Methanospirillum hungatei JF-1: one gene and its partner. The main gene of each other region encodes a partner of the protein of the gene in region 2 in a complex. Links are inferred from orthologs where the notes say so. Each region holds a gene or a part of one and is shown on either strand. Other genes may lie near its edges. The genes, in order: MHUN_RS12000 and mcrC.

Region 1 (6,860 bases), 140 kb from region 2 along the record:
GCCTGAACCAGTGTCTCATTGTATGTGGTATATCCGGGAGCGGTGATCATCAGCTGATAATTCACCGGGCGGTTACTTGTTTCGGCCTCAACAAGCAGCGAACCTTTCTGGATGGTACCGACAAATTCACCATTGAAATACACCGATGCATTCTCTACATTTGACCTGATTTCGTAATACGAGGTCATAGCAGGAGATTCTTCAGCAACTCCCGGACAGAAGAGCGTGAGTAATCCTGCAATCAGGAATAAAAATAATATATTGGATTTTTCCATAGTCATTCTCATAGAACTTTTCCTCACCATATTTCTCCTCAATCTACCATGAACCCTTATCTCCTGCGTATCTGCCCATATGCAACCATAACTCCGGCAACAATGAGAAGCATTGTTACCAGAACCGACGGACCACCTGAAGCAGAAGAAACCGGTGTTTTGGATACTGGAACCAGAGTTCCTGAGAGGACAGTTGTCTCCCCGCCGGCAACGTCAGTTTGTGTTGACCAGTCCTGGAATCCGGAAAGACGTAACAGTACCACATGTGATCCGGCCTCTACCTCAACTACTGCGGGAGTAATGCCCTTGTACAGATCATCCACATAAATCTGCACATTTGGAGGAGATGACGAGATATCCAGTGATCCCATCAACTTCCTGCTCAGGTCTATTCTGATCTCGGCAGGGAGACCATCTGGGACATTTACCCACATCTCCTGGCTTGCATACCCTGGAAATGACCCTGTTACGGCATGTTCACCAACTGTGATATTATCAATGATCAGAACCCCTGACTCCGGAACCTGTCCAGCCACTCTGCCATCAAGGGCGATATCCATGCCGACCGGGCTTCCATCAACATGCAGGGTTCCGGTCGCCTGATAATCCCCACCGGTCAGTTCTGGAGATGCTATCCCTGCTACCGGAAGAATAAGATGAAAAAGGAGAAAGCAGGAGAATACTCCGGCCATCACAAGAAAATGAATGGATCTCATTGCTTTACAGGCTCCGTCACATCTGCTGTAACCACCGGTTCAGGTGCCGGAGTGGAAACAAGGACTGCCTCAACTGAACCCAGGCTCCCCCCTAGCACAGACACATTGGCAACCCAGTCCTGATACCCGGCCTTCCTGATCATGACCGTATGTTCACCGGTTGTTATGTCTTTCATGCGTAACGGAGTCAGTCCGACCATCCGGTTGTCAACAAAGATCTCTCCCCCATCTGGATTTGAGTAAACATTCAATTCACCCAGCGGTGAAGGGATCATCTCAACCCGGTAGGTTGTAGCGGCATTGTCATCTACATAGAGCTGATCCGTGATCGTCTGATCACCCGGTTTTTGCGCGTTGACGACATACAATCCCCGTGGCACCGTGTATGCGATCAGGATTCCTGAATCAGGAGTTGTACCCATACTTTTATCATTTAATAGAAATTCAGCTCCGGCAGGTTCGCTGATAAACCGTACCATCCCGGTGCGTTCATATGAGGTCTTACTCAGGTCTATCTTGTATGCAATCGTCTTTCCAGGCTCGGTCTGGACATATGGCCCTGCATAGGGCAGATACCCGCTGTACTCCATCCGGACATTCTTCCATGACGGTGCAACCGTCGTATCGACCGGGATTGTTAATTTCCCGTTTGATATAAACCCCATATAGAGGGTATCAAAATAGACCCGGGCACCTTCCAGATCTGATCTGACTTCAATATAACCGATTCCGGGAGATGAAAACCGCTTCTCATCTCCGAGTGCCTGACAGCAGAATATGGTGGAAAAGAGCACCAGACTTGTCAGTAACATATGCCAGTTCACTTCACATCAACCCCTTATATGTGAGCATGGGCGATGAACGCTCATAATTCTTTGGAATAGTCATCCTCATACAATAATCATGCAGGGGAAGAGAAAGAGGAGGTTTACGGATTTAAAAATCAGAGAAATTCAGATAATGCATGACTTCAAGCTGGTCCAGAAACCGGTCATCAGATTGTACCAGGTCAGCGATGGCACTGCCTGGTTTATCTGATGATACTTGGGCGGGAGATTCTGTCGTCATGGTAAGAGCATGGAATACAGGTAAATCCAGAAACCCGGACTGGTGCGGGATCACGGTCTTGGAAGGGGAGTACCACACAGAGGGAACATACGGAGCATCAGTGTAGGAGGACATGAATGACTGCATTATATTTCACCTGTGTTTTTTTGAGGAGGATACGGAGGTTCGGATCATTCGATCCTGCTCACAGGTCTTCCTGTGACATCACCATCGTTGGCTGAAACTGCAGATAAGGGTTGAATAAGAAATTCTGTTGAATCCGTTCAGACTGATTTCGATACGGATGATCCTGACCCGGAGGGATCATGCAGAGAAAAACATTCCGATTGCTGGATCAGCACATCTGTGCGGGTTGAAAATGACTGAAACAGGTCACAGAATCCATCTAGATCTTTGAGCCATTAGAGAAGGTATTATCTCGAAATGGTAAAGTAAAAACTATCAAAAACTGGTTGCAACCAGTTGCAACACCATAATTTTTGATTTTTTCAAGAGCGGATATTCTCCTTGTGCGGAGGTTAAAAATAATTATCACCTGAAAACCAGACATGATTGTATGACGGAGGAAGTCCTAAAAATTCAGTCAGTGCATCCCATCTCACTCATACAATGCCTCATACCTTTTGGTGCCCTAATTGGTATGATCTCGGGAATTTTTCTCACACTTTTTGGTTTTGGAGTTTTTTGGCTTCGTTTTCCATCCCATTTGGGTCTCCAAGAGATTTTTGATCCTCTCATTATCTTTGGGACGATAACCGGGGCATTTTTTGGTGTTGTGATGGGTGTGATCAGTTCAATAATCCTTGGATCGATAATCGCCATTATATTCAATCAGACATGCCGAATAACTGGTGGGCTGATATTAAAGGTAAAAAGGGGAGAGGATCTAAACGAGCATTCCAGTCTCTGAAAACGGCTTTACTTTCAGCAAAATATAATCCCGCATTCTGGATGGCCGGATATCACAGACATCGGCAATTCTGATCCCGGCCTCAATCTCGATCTCCCTGATCTCTGCAGCATAAGGATCATACGGAAGTTTTATCCTTGTGCCGTCCATCTGCACAACAACCGGAATAGGTGAGGTCACTTCATGGATAGCAGGCACGTTCTCAAGGATGATATCCATAAGTCGGGCAGGTGTGACAGACAGGGGATCTTTAGCAATCCCGATTCGCTTCTGATCAATAACGCGGGAGACCTCCTCTACAATCTCATCAAGTCTGGCCAGCTCATGCGGTTCCTTGGTCCGGTGCATAAACCTGCCAAGACCGCCGATATATCCTGCAACCGGTGGATCTATTATCTTCATCAAGGTTTCTTTTGTCGGACCACCACAGACAACAATCGGCACCTGTATGCCCCGCCTGAAGGTAGGCATCTTCTCTTTTATACAGGTTTCAAAGTTGCCAAAGAGGTATATTGCAAGATCATGCTCATTGATGATATCCCGCTCCTCATCAGACAACAGACCGATTCGTTTGCCAAATCCGCGTGCAAGCCCGATCATGTTGGTCTTTGCACCGGCTGTCCGGAGATATTCAGCAACATCACATGAGGCATGAGGGAGATGATGAATCTCAAGTGACATCGAGACTACTGCAATCTCAGTCCCGACAAGCGGGGCTGGTTTAACCTCGCCGGCAAGGGGACGGGAGACTGTTTTTAAAATCTCAATATCTTCCTTCGGGATTAGAGCCTGGAGAACGACTTCCTGGGCAATCATATGTTTCTGAATGATATACCCGCCCATATCCTCGATAAGGTCCAGGATCTCATCATGACGAAAGACGCCCCCCTTGTAGGTTATAGGCACCAGGATCATGATGCAGCCTCCATTATCCTGAACTGCTCATCAACAAGAGGGGTGACATCTTCAGGCAGAGTATTTTCACTTGCGACAAACCAGAACCTGCCATTATGAAAGTTCTGCTTTTTCACCCGGAAACCCTCCGGACAGATGACCTGCATGGAGTAGATGAGATCCTTAAAGAGCCCCTCGGTCGGATCTGCAACCGCCAGATCTTCAATGCCGGATGAGGCCGCATCCCCGGAGGTCAGAATCTCGATGGTAAACCGGTCCGGCTGTGATACCTGATCTTTTCCATAACTCTTCCAGAGGATTTGCAGAAGATCTGCAAGGAACGTCTCATCTGCGATTGCCAGAGTAATCTTTTGCCCATCATAGGTAACTCCAGCAAGATCTGACACGGTAATTGTTCGGGGCACAGTTCGTGTGATCCCCACCGCCACAAAAACAGGAACAGATGGATCTATAAAAATCCGAAGTCTCTCCAGGACTTTGAGGAGATTATGATCCGTGATCACCGTTGAAGCGATCCGCCGGTAGAGCTGTCCTCCAACCGGTTCGGTTGAGTCTACCTCAAAATACTCCAGCGTCGACATACCAATCAGCTCTTCTCCACAAATCCTGAAGACAATAATGCGGCTCCGACCGAACCGATGTACTGGGAATGATGAGGAACAACAATCTCGGTCTGGAGCAGGTTTCCCATGGCCCGTACAAGACCCTGGATTAGTGACGTCCCTCCGACCATGACGACCGGTTCTTTAATATCTATCTCTTGGAGTTGCTGCTCAAAGACCTGTTCGGCGACAGAATGACAGGCGGCGGCGGCAACATTCTCTTTTGAGTGCCCTTCTGCAAGGGCATTTACCAGGCTCTGTGTCCCAAAGACGATACAGTAACTGTTCATTGGGACATCTTCTCCCATCCCCTTCATGGCTAACGGGCCCAGCTCGGTAATATCTACTCCTAACCGTTTTGCCGTCATCTCAAGGAATCGCCCGGATGCCCCGGCACAGATACCTCCCATGGTAAACGTACCCGGGATACCATCAAGGACAGATATGGCTTTGTTATCCATACCTCCGATATCGATCACAGTTGACGGACCATGCTGACAGTCGGCGAGGAAGACAGCACCTTTACTGTTTACCGTCAGCTCTTCCTGAATGAGGTCTGCCCCGATACGCTCCCCTATGAGGAACCGGCCATACCCGGTTGTCCCAACAGCATCAAGATCCTCACGTGTGACGCCGGCTTCTTCAAGTGCAAGAGCGATGACCTCATCTGCACTGGTCAGTACTTCAGTTGTCGGACGCCAACCGGTTCCGATGATCTCATTGTCCTGCATGATCACCGCCTTTGTTGTGGAGGAACCGGAGTCTACCCCCATGGTAAGACCGGTCTGACGCTCACGGGCTAGAAGGGCACGCCGCCGTGCAATCGTCGTCAAGGCCTCCATCCTCGTAAGAAGGGTCCCGGAGGTTGTCCGTTCGGTGAAGGAGTAACTGACCACGGGAAGCCTCGAGTGTTCATGGATGTACCGCCGGAGTTCATTCCTGACAATCGCCGCCTCCGCACATCTGAAACATGATGCAATAAATACTGCATCTGCTTCTGCTGAACCTTCTACCAGGGCAACGGCACGGGCGATGGCAAGTTTCAGATCACCGGATTTGACATCAAGTCCGAAATCCCTGAAATTTCTCCGGATATCGGACAGTGAGAGATCAGGGAAGAAGACCTCTGCCCCAACGGCCTCAGCTGCTGTGTAAATCTCTTTCTGGACTCCTGAATACTCAGGTCCGCAGGATAACTGGGCAATACGGACAGTCTCTTCCTTCATGATGAACCTCCAAGACCGGTGAGGAACTCTTTGACCCTCCGAACAAAGATGATCCCTTCTTCCTCATCGGCAGGATAGTCAAGTTCAAGGATGGGGACCTTCTTTTGTTTCACAAGGAATTCCACCAGTTCATCGGTTCTGGCACATCCCATACACCCAAAAGCAAAATCCGGATTCCTGACAATAATGGCCGCCTCAGCCCTGTCAATCAGGGGACCAAAAAGAGACATACGCCCCCTGACACCGGATGGCACTTCAACAGCAGCCCACCGTAGCCCCTTCTTTGCATCATCAGGAGTCATCTGAAGGGGTGGAGAATCAAGACCTGCTGTCTGGATACGTTCCCGAACCGAAAGAGCGGTTCCCAGAGGCTTATGACCAAACCGTGCGACAAGATCTGAGAGGATAAGACTTGTTGCCGGATAGATAAACACCTCTGCCATTCAGGCCTCCTGTTCGATCAGTTCCATCAGTCTTTTCACCGATAATCCTTCCGTTTCTTTTTGTTCTGATCCATGAACCGGTCTCTCAGATGGCGATTCCAGCTCTTCAAGTCCGATTGCGATTCTCCTGATAAAACCCATCTCATATTCATGTCCAAAATATCCTGGTCGTGCTCCCCCGAGATTTGCCCGGCACCGGCGGGGATCACCGGGTGGAAAACCCCGGTCCTTTACATAGATATGTGCCGGATCAAGCGCTCTGATATGTGCGATAACCCGTTCCACCTCCTCTTCTTCGCCGGTGATCTGCAGGCCAAAGCAGGTCTCTTTTATCATGACCCTGCCTGATACCTCATAGGCCCGTGCTGCAATGTCATCGGGTGTTGCCTTATACGATTCAATAAAGACGTATTTCGTAACGGTCCCGGCATACAGTGGCGGAATTGTTCCCTTCATGGCCTGACCTCCCTGAAGAACACAACCTCTCCTTCTTCCAGCCCTGCAATCTTTTCCATATCGATCACGGTACCGATGATATTTGTTCCGGAGAACGGTTCAGAAGTCGGACCGAACTCTGATGAAGGAACAGACCTCACCCCGACGATTCCAACCCCCTTACAGGAATCATTCGTCATCGCAAGCACACCTGCTTCAACTGATGAAACTGGAGTGTTCTCAGGGATCACATTTGTCGTCTTCGGAATT
Region 2 (6,908 bases):
TCACCGATACAACCCTCGTCAGGTCTGACAGAGAGTGAGTTGGTGGAACCACACTGGTCCTGCAGGTCGTATCCGAAGAATCCGAGACGTGACCAGCCTTCCTTGTGCATGAGCATGGAGAGGTACCATCCGTTCAGACCTGCGTTGGAGTTTGCTGTTGCGACACCGACAGACAGACCGGATGCTGCTGCGATAACTCCTGCACGCTGGGAACCACCAAAGTGGTCTTCCATCATGGTTGGGAACTGTTCGTACTGCTCCATTGCATTGAGGGTGACCTCTCCGGCAATGTCGTTGACGATCTCCTGGGTTGGCTTGACCTTGTCTTTCGGGCTTGGGTTCTTCCAGTCGACTTTGTACTTGTCCTTGATGTAGTCCATACCATAGTAGGTGAACTCATCGAGGATGTTGTCGGTGTATGCTGCGGTTGCATACTGGGTAAATCCGACACCACCAGACATGTAGGAACCGAGCCAGATCTGGTCGAAGAGCATACAACCTGCACCGACAACCTCAAGTGATGCCTTTGCTGGGTCATTCGGGTACTTCCGGTTTGCCTGGATCATGTCAGCAAAGTGTCCGAACATGATACCTCCTGGTTCATTTGGACCACGGGCACGACGGGCCGGGAGGTGACTTGCCATCTGGATAACACCAGCGTGCTTTGCTGCAAAGGACAGGTCAGCGACTGCTGCTTCTCCGGCACACATGCGGTATGCGGTAATGAAGGACATACCGATCTGCATGGCTGACCACCGGGAGGTAGTTCCACCATCACATGTACGGGATACGATGGTCGGGATGTGAATTGCCTGCCAGAGTGACTTGCCGACAGCTTCATTCAGCTGCTCTGCCTGCTTTGCCGGGAAGAGCTTGTTGACATCGAGAACGAACTGCTTCTCAATCTGGTCTGCAAGTTCGGAGTCTCCGGTAAAGACCTTTACATAACAGTCATCGACAACACTTGGGTGGGTCTCAACCATGTGTTCCTGAACAACTGCTCCACCAGGCATTGCGTGGTTAAGGATGTGAAGGTACTCGTTGATGGTCTCCGGGGTGATTTCCTTGCCAAGACGCTTCTGCAGGGTCTGGTGTGCAAGGTCCATGTTGACGATGATGGTACGACGGATATCATCCCACATCTGCTGCATTGCCGGGTTGTTGACAAAGTGCAGGTCGTCACCCTCTACAAAGGTTCCGGTTCCGGAAACTTCGTAGGTCATGAGCTGACGCTGACCCATTGGCAGACCACCGAGGTGGCAGCGGTTCGGGTCGTACATGGAGATTCCACGGCGAAGTTCTACCTTCTTGGATGCCTCCATGAACTCTTTCTTTCTTGGGGACTGGTTCAGACCACCAAAGTTGTAAAAACCGGTCTTGGTATCTGCGACGTCTCCCTCGAATTTGGTCTTCAGTGCTTTGAGGAAAAGTTTCTGTGCTCTCTCAATTTTTGCCATATTTAGTACCTCCTTACTCCACCGGCATGAAACCGTACTTTGTTCTCAGGGAGTGAATACGCTGGATATATTCGATGTACTCGGCGTCGCTCCGGTAAGGGGTACCAACGAGTGAGTGGAACATCGTAGTGTTTGCCTTCAGCCAGGCATCGTCCATTGGCTTACCAACATCGACCTTCTTGTCGAGTGGAGTACCAATCTGGTCCTTTACGTACTTGACAGTCCCGCCCTCGAGGATACACCGCTGCAGCATATCAAACATCATACCGTCTTCTGCAAGACGGAGGGAGTGACCATGCACGGTTGCACCACGAATACCGACACGGGCCGGGTCGAAGAGGTTGGTGTTAATCAGGTCTGCAGAGATTTTTTCAAGGTCACGCTCACGGCACTCGACGATCTGACGGCCGGACAGAGTTCCCGGGTCGATACCACGGTAGCGGTAACATTCGGTGTAGGTTCTCTGGTATGGCTGAGATGGTGCATTGAACATGGAGTCAGCGAACTGGATGTACCGGACACGGTCTCCAGCCTTTGCTCCGTCAGTCGGGGTAACAATCTTTCTGATTGGACAGTCCGGCTCACCCTGTTCTGCGAGTGGCGGGTGTGCAGTCGGGTATGCCTGACCTGGTGCCCGGTGACCAAGGATGAGAACGATGTCTTCATCGGTAACATTACGGATTTTTTCGAGCTTTACATTTGGGTTCATCTGCTTGCGCCGGTTCTCGGCTACAATAGACTGGCCCGGACCATACTGTGGAGTATATGCCATATCTTTATCTCTCCAAATCTGAAGTTTTCATAAGTTTCATGACTTCGTGAATGACTTCGCTGATCTTCTCACGTGACGGGGTCTGACCCCTCGTGACACCACTGACAATCGCCATAACTGTCCCTTTTGTCCGGACATTCTCTTCAGTAGGCATCACAAACGCCGTTTTCACCCCTTCCTTTGCAAAATCCTCGTAATCAACAGGGGCCTGACAGACTACAACCGCCGGAATATCACAGTCCTTTAAGATAGACCTGACCTTATGGACGATATGTGATCTGACATTTCCATGGTGCAGAACCGCAACTTTATGGCGGTTAACCTGGATTATTTCCTTCTCATTCAGGCCGAAATATGCTCCCAGCACATGACCGGCACTCTTTGGGGCATCAGGGGGAATCCCGGAGCCCGCGTTGAGAATCATGGTGCTGATACTATATTCAACCCCCTGTGCCCGCAGGGCAGACGTGATATCACAGACCGGCTTTGTGACATGCCGGCGACCGGGGGACATCCCTATGATGATGACGTCAGGATATCGGCATTCGGAGATCGTCCCCCTTTGGGCAAGGGCCCCTCCTTTTCCCATACCCGCACTTTCGCGGCAGTCTACAACCTGTGTTACCCGTCCGATTGGCATTATTTATGTCCCTGGATGAGTGTCGGTCCGGTTTTATTCTTGGGATCGACCAGACCTAACATGATTTCGTTTGCATTCGGGCCGTACTTCGCATAGTCCACCTGGGTCGGGGTCGACCTCATGAATTTTCCTTCCTTGACCGAGTATGAAAAATTCGTGAAGACTTCCTTACAGGCTTCCTCTACCTGCGAGACGATATCCCGTGTTTCAAGTTCGAGAAGGAATGTTCCTACCTGCACCCTGAGGTCAACATCCGTTACCCCGACCCGGATTGTTGCTTTTCCGGAATGGGGGTTATCCAGGCCCCGTGCAGGGCCATAGGGGACTTTCTGGGGTATACTCGGGCCGTTAATGACGATCCTTCGGATCCCGGGTATGACCGCCAGTTTATTGAGGATTTTCTCAACAGTTTCAGGTTTTAAGAGGCGCTCGGTGACGATCCTGCATTGCGGGAATTCAGCATCAGCCATTGTGCGAAACCTTGGGGATTATGCTCCCTGGGCGATGTGCTGAATCGGCTGGGCAAACTCTGGGATCTTACCAAAGGTATCCTGGTAGACCTTTGAGGTGCTCTCTGGGCTGAACATCTGGGTTCCTGCATCAAGAGCACAGGCAGCGACGATACAGGGGAGACCAACACCGGCTGCGTGACGGGTAACGACGTGGTTACCGTTGAAAATACCCGGACCTCCACCACCATAGATTGAGTGGCTGAAGAATGAGAATCCGACTGCTACACCCATTACACGACCATAGTCACAACCCGGAAGTCCGGTCTCGTGCTCAATGAGGTCGTTGAAGTAGAGCAGGGTTGAGGATACTGCCTGGGCAAATCGGCCAGCACCACAGTTTACCATGGTTGCTGCCATAGTTCCGGCTGCAGTGTAGGCGTTCCAGAGCATTGGGTCCTTGGTCTCGTAGAATATGTATCCGGATGGTCCCTTCTTTCCTGGGGTGATGACCTTGTCTTCGATTGCTCTCTCGACAAGTGACTGGACAACAGTACCGATAGTTCCGGTTGCACCATTCTTCTTCACGAGGTCGTAGACCAGGTTGTTCGCGTTCAGGCCCTGGTAGGCGTAGAGAAGGAGCTGTGCACGCTCGAATGGTCCGATTGCGGCTCCCATCTCGAACTCTCCTGCCTGTTCAAAGGTTGCGGAGAGTGCTGCACCCTGCATTGCATTCTTGTTGGTGATCATGACACAGTGGTTTGCCTGGATGTTCCGGAGAGCGTATCCAAGACCTTCGTTGTTCTGTGGAATGGACAGAATGGATGCACAAGCTGAGCCAGACGGATCCATGGTCTGTGGGTAGGTACCCCAGAATGCTGCCTTGACAGTTGAACCGTTGAACATGTCAACATTGAACTGGTCAATAACTGCATAGGTTGCTGCTGCTGAAACAGCGGTCATTGCTGCATCGTAGGTTGCTGCTGCTTCAATACGTGCAGTTGGGACGGTACAAAGCAGGAGCTTACCGCCACCGAATTCCTTGATCTCGGTGTCATCGCCCTCGGTGACCTGGAGCATCTTGAACATCTTTTCCTTGATTGCACCAGCATTGGCAACAAGGTCAAGGTTGAGTTCACGTCCGGGAATCTGGTTCTTTCCGGCCTTTCCGGTCTTCAGAAATGCCTCTGCTCCACCAAGGTTAACTGCAACAGTTCTCTTGGTAAGGCTGATCATCTTCTTGATGCCGGCGTTTGTCAGCGGGCTAACTTTATCCAAGGCAACACCGCTTTTCAGCAGCTTGCCCTGATCGTCATAGAGATCGATTGTGTCGGAAAATTTTGCCATATGGTTCCTCCGATGTTCCTTAAAACCTGTACGATTTTGTCACTGTATACTGGAAGGAAATCTGTTACTGATAGACTGTAATCACTCGTACACGTCCCCTTTACGGGACTGATGATATGTCTGAAGATGTAAATAAAAATCTAACGGTTTGATTCTCGGAGAAACTTTATATTCTCTGTAAAGTTTTCATTAATTAATTGAATTAATTTTATATGCTTCTGCATTTTTATGATGATCAATATTACAAAAAATAACTTTTTTAATTACCTAATTGTACTTCGAAATTTTTTTGTGCTATTGATATGAGCGCTTTGGGTGATGAGAGAATTGAACGAGATATTATATAGCATTATCTGGTTTATTTATGGAGGATCAGAGGAGATATATATGACAATATTGTCTGGGAAACTCAGTGAAACGATACATTTTAAACAGAAGTGCTCGTTTTATTCATTCTCCAATTGTATAATTATGTGAATATCGTGTTCGAATATGGCAATAATCAGCTTGGAAAAAATGTACAAATCTTTGATCCGGTTACGCTCGGTTTTCCTTCCCGGGATTATATTGGAAAGAAGAATCATCCTGGTGTTATAATCGGAGATAATGCCATCATTCGATCCGGCACCATTCTGTATGCTGATGTCCGGACCGGATCCAATTTCTCAACCGGTCATAACGTCCTCGTCCGGGAAAAAACGGTACTGGGGAATCATGTCTCTCTTGGAACCGGAGTAATCATAGAAGGAAACTGCACCATTGGGAACCATGTCAATCTTCAGAGTATGGTGTATGTACCGACCAATTCAGAACTTGGGAATTATGTTTTTATAGGGCCGAACGCAGTTCTGACAAATGATAAATATCCCCCTCATGGGGGAAAGAACCTATTCGGTCCAATCGTTCGTGATCATGCTTCAATAGGTGCAAATGCTACGATACTACCGGGTGTAACCATCGGAGAGGGGGCCCTTATTGCAGCAGCGTCGGTTGTAACCAAAGATGTTCCCCCATTCTCGCTTGCGATTGGTTCACCTGCTCGGATCAAACCACTTCCTGAGGGAGCGATTCAGAAATGATCCCTGTAGCCCGTCCCTTTGTTGGTCAGGAAGAAGCAGATGCAGCAGCCAGGGTGATTTTTTCTGGTATGCTCGCATCCGGACAGGAAGTCATTCATTTCGAGAAAGAATTTGCAGATTTTTGTGGGACCCCTCATGCAGTTGCCACAAGCAACGGGACAACGGCACTTCATATGGCGATGGCAGCACTTGGTATAGGGCCAGGTGATGAGGTCATTGTTCCTTCCTTTACCTTCATCGCATCTGCAACATCCGTCAGTATGTGTGGTGCCTCTCCGGTTCTTGCAGACATTGAGGAAAAAACATATTGTATTGATCCAGAAAAGGTCCTTGAACTGATCTCTCCACAAACAAAAGCCATAATTGGCGTCCATCTTTTTGGCCAGCCATGTGATATTCGTGCACTATCTGACATCTGTACCGATCACGCACTCCATTTCATCGAGGATTGTGCACAGGCACATGGCGCACAGTATAAGGGCAGGGCCGTGGGAAGTTATGGGACCTGTGGCTGTTTTTCGTTTTACCCGACCAAGAATATGACCTGTGGAGAAGGCGGTATGGTAACCAGTACCAATCCCGAATTTATTAACCGGATACGACTGCTCATAAATCATGGTCAGAAAGAGAAATATCTGCATACAGAGCTAGGATATAACTTCAGACTTACTGACATTGCTGCCGCAATCGGGCGTGTTCAGCTTCGAAAACTTCCGGAAATGAATCAGTCCAGGCAGGAGAATGCAGATTTCTTCACAAAAAAGATTGTCCGTCGCGGCATCATACCTCCTTTCGTCAGACAGGATTCAACCCATGTATATCATCAGTATGCCATCCGGGTTACCGATCAGGCTGACATTACTCGTGATGAGCTTGTTTCCGATCTGAACAGGAAAGGTATCGGAGCAGCCATTCATTACCCGATACCTATTCATAAACAACCAGTATATGAAGGGAAGATTCAACCATGTGGATGCCCGGTATCTGAAAAGATATCCCGAGAGATACTTAGTCTTCCGGTGTATCCGGGACTGACGCTGGAACAAAGAGATTCAATAACTCAGGCAGTCAATGGATGTGAATAATGGATGTCGGGGTTATCGGGACCGGGATGATGGGCCGGAATCATGTACGGATATATTCTGAGTTAAAGCCAGTACAGTC

The links.
Region 1: the proteins of mcrC (region 2) and MHUN_RS12000 are in contact, whole or in part, in a cryo-EM structure (PDB 9H1L), measured with the Methanococcus maripaludis proteins. The link is inferred for Methanospirillum hungatei JF-1 from one-to-one orthologs. Residues at the interface, in WP_011171501.1 of Methanococcus maripaludis: Arg5, Lys6, Glu7, Gln8, Ile9, Val10, Asp11, Cys12, Arg13, Ala14, Val15, Met16, Gly17, Gly19, Glu20, Gly22, Gly23, Leu24, Gln26, Arg27, Gly28, Thr29, Phe30, Ala31, Glu32, Leu34, Asn36, Thr51, Tyr59, Arg62; in WP_011170365.1 of Methanococcus maripaludis: Arg6, Glu8, Gln30, His32, Val33, Met34, Gln35, Tyr39, Leu80, Ser81, Arg82, Leu85, Pro86, His87, Cys90, Asp91, Ser93, Glu94, Arg97, Lys98, Lys102, Pro103, Asn104, Met105, Ile106, Gly107, Ala109, His110, Lys122, Glu123.

Annotation. Positions count from the first base shown.
Region 1 is NC_007796.1:2,560,187-2,567,046, forward strand. The notes cover bases 1,916-4,825. They hold MHUN_RS12000 (methanogenesis marker 7 protein), read right to left. Parts: upstream 3,885-4,825; coding sequence 2,946-3,884; downstream 1,916-2,945. Other genes in these bases: MHUN_RS11990 (hypothetical protein), read right to left, coding at 1,928-2,185; MHUN_RS12005 (methanogenesis marker 17 protein), read right to left, coding at 3,881-4,465; MHUN_RS12010 (methanogenesis marker 15 protein), read right to left, coding at 4,471-4,825. In the rest of the region: MHUN_RS11975 (PEGA domain-containing protein), read right to left, coding at 1-275; MHUN_RS11980 (PEGA domain-containing protein), read right to left, coding at 332-991; MHUN_RS11985 (PEGA domain-containing protein), read right to left, coding at 988-1,803; more of MHUN_RS12010, read right to left, coding at 4,826-5,712; MHUN_RS12015 (methanogenesis marker 5 protein), read right to left, coding at 5,709-6,155; MHUN_RS12020 (methanogenesis marker 6 protein), read right to left, coding at 6,156-6,611; MHUN_RS12025 (methyl-coenzyme M reductase-associated protein Mmp3), read right to left, coding at 6,608-6,860.
Region 2 is NC_007796.1:2,419,259-2,426,166, reverse strand. Bases 1,052-4,009 are described here. They hold mcrC (methyl-coenzyme M reductase I operon protein C), read right to left. Parts: upstream 2,870-4,009; coding sequence 2,234-2,869; downstream 1,052-2,233. Other genes in these bases: mcrB (coenzyme-B sulfoethylthiotransferase subunit beta), read right to left, coding at 3,358-4,009; mcrD (methyl-coenzyme M reductase operon protein D), read right to left, coding at 2,869-3,339; mcrG (coenzyme-B sulfoethylthiotransferase subunit gamma), read right to left, coding at 1,471-2,229; mcrA (coenzyme-B sulfoethylthiotransferase subunit alpha), read right to left, coding at 1,052-1,457. Also shown: more of mcrA, read right to left, coding at 1-1,051; more of mcrB, read right to left, coding at 4,010-4,665; MHUN_RS11120 (acyltransferase), read left to right, coding at 5,148-5,744; MHUN_RS11115 (DegT/DnrJ/EryC1/StrS family aminotransferase), read left to right, coding at 5,741-6,829; MHUN_RS11110 (Gfo/Idh/MocA family protein), read left to right, coding at 6,829-6,908.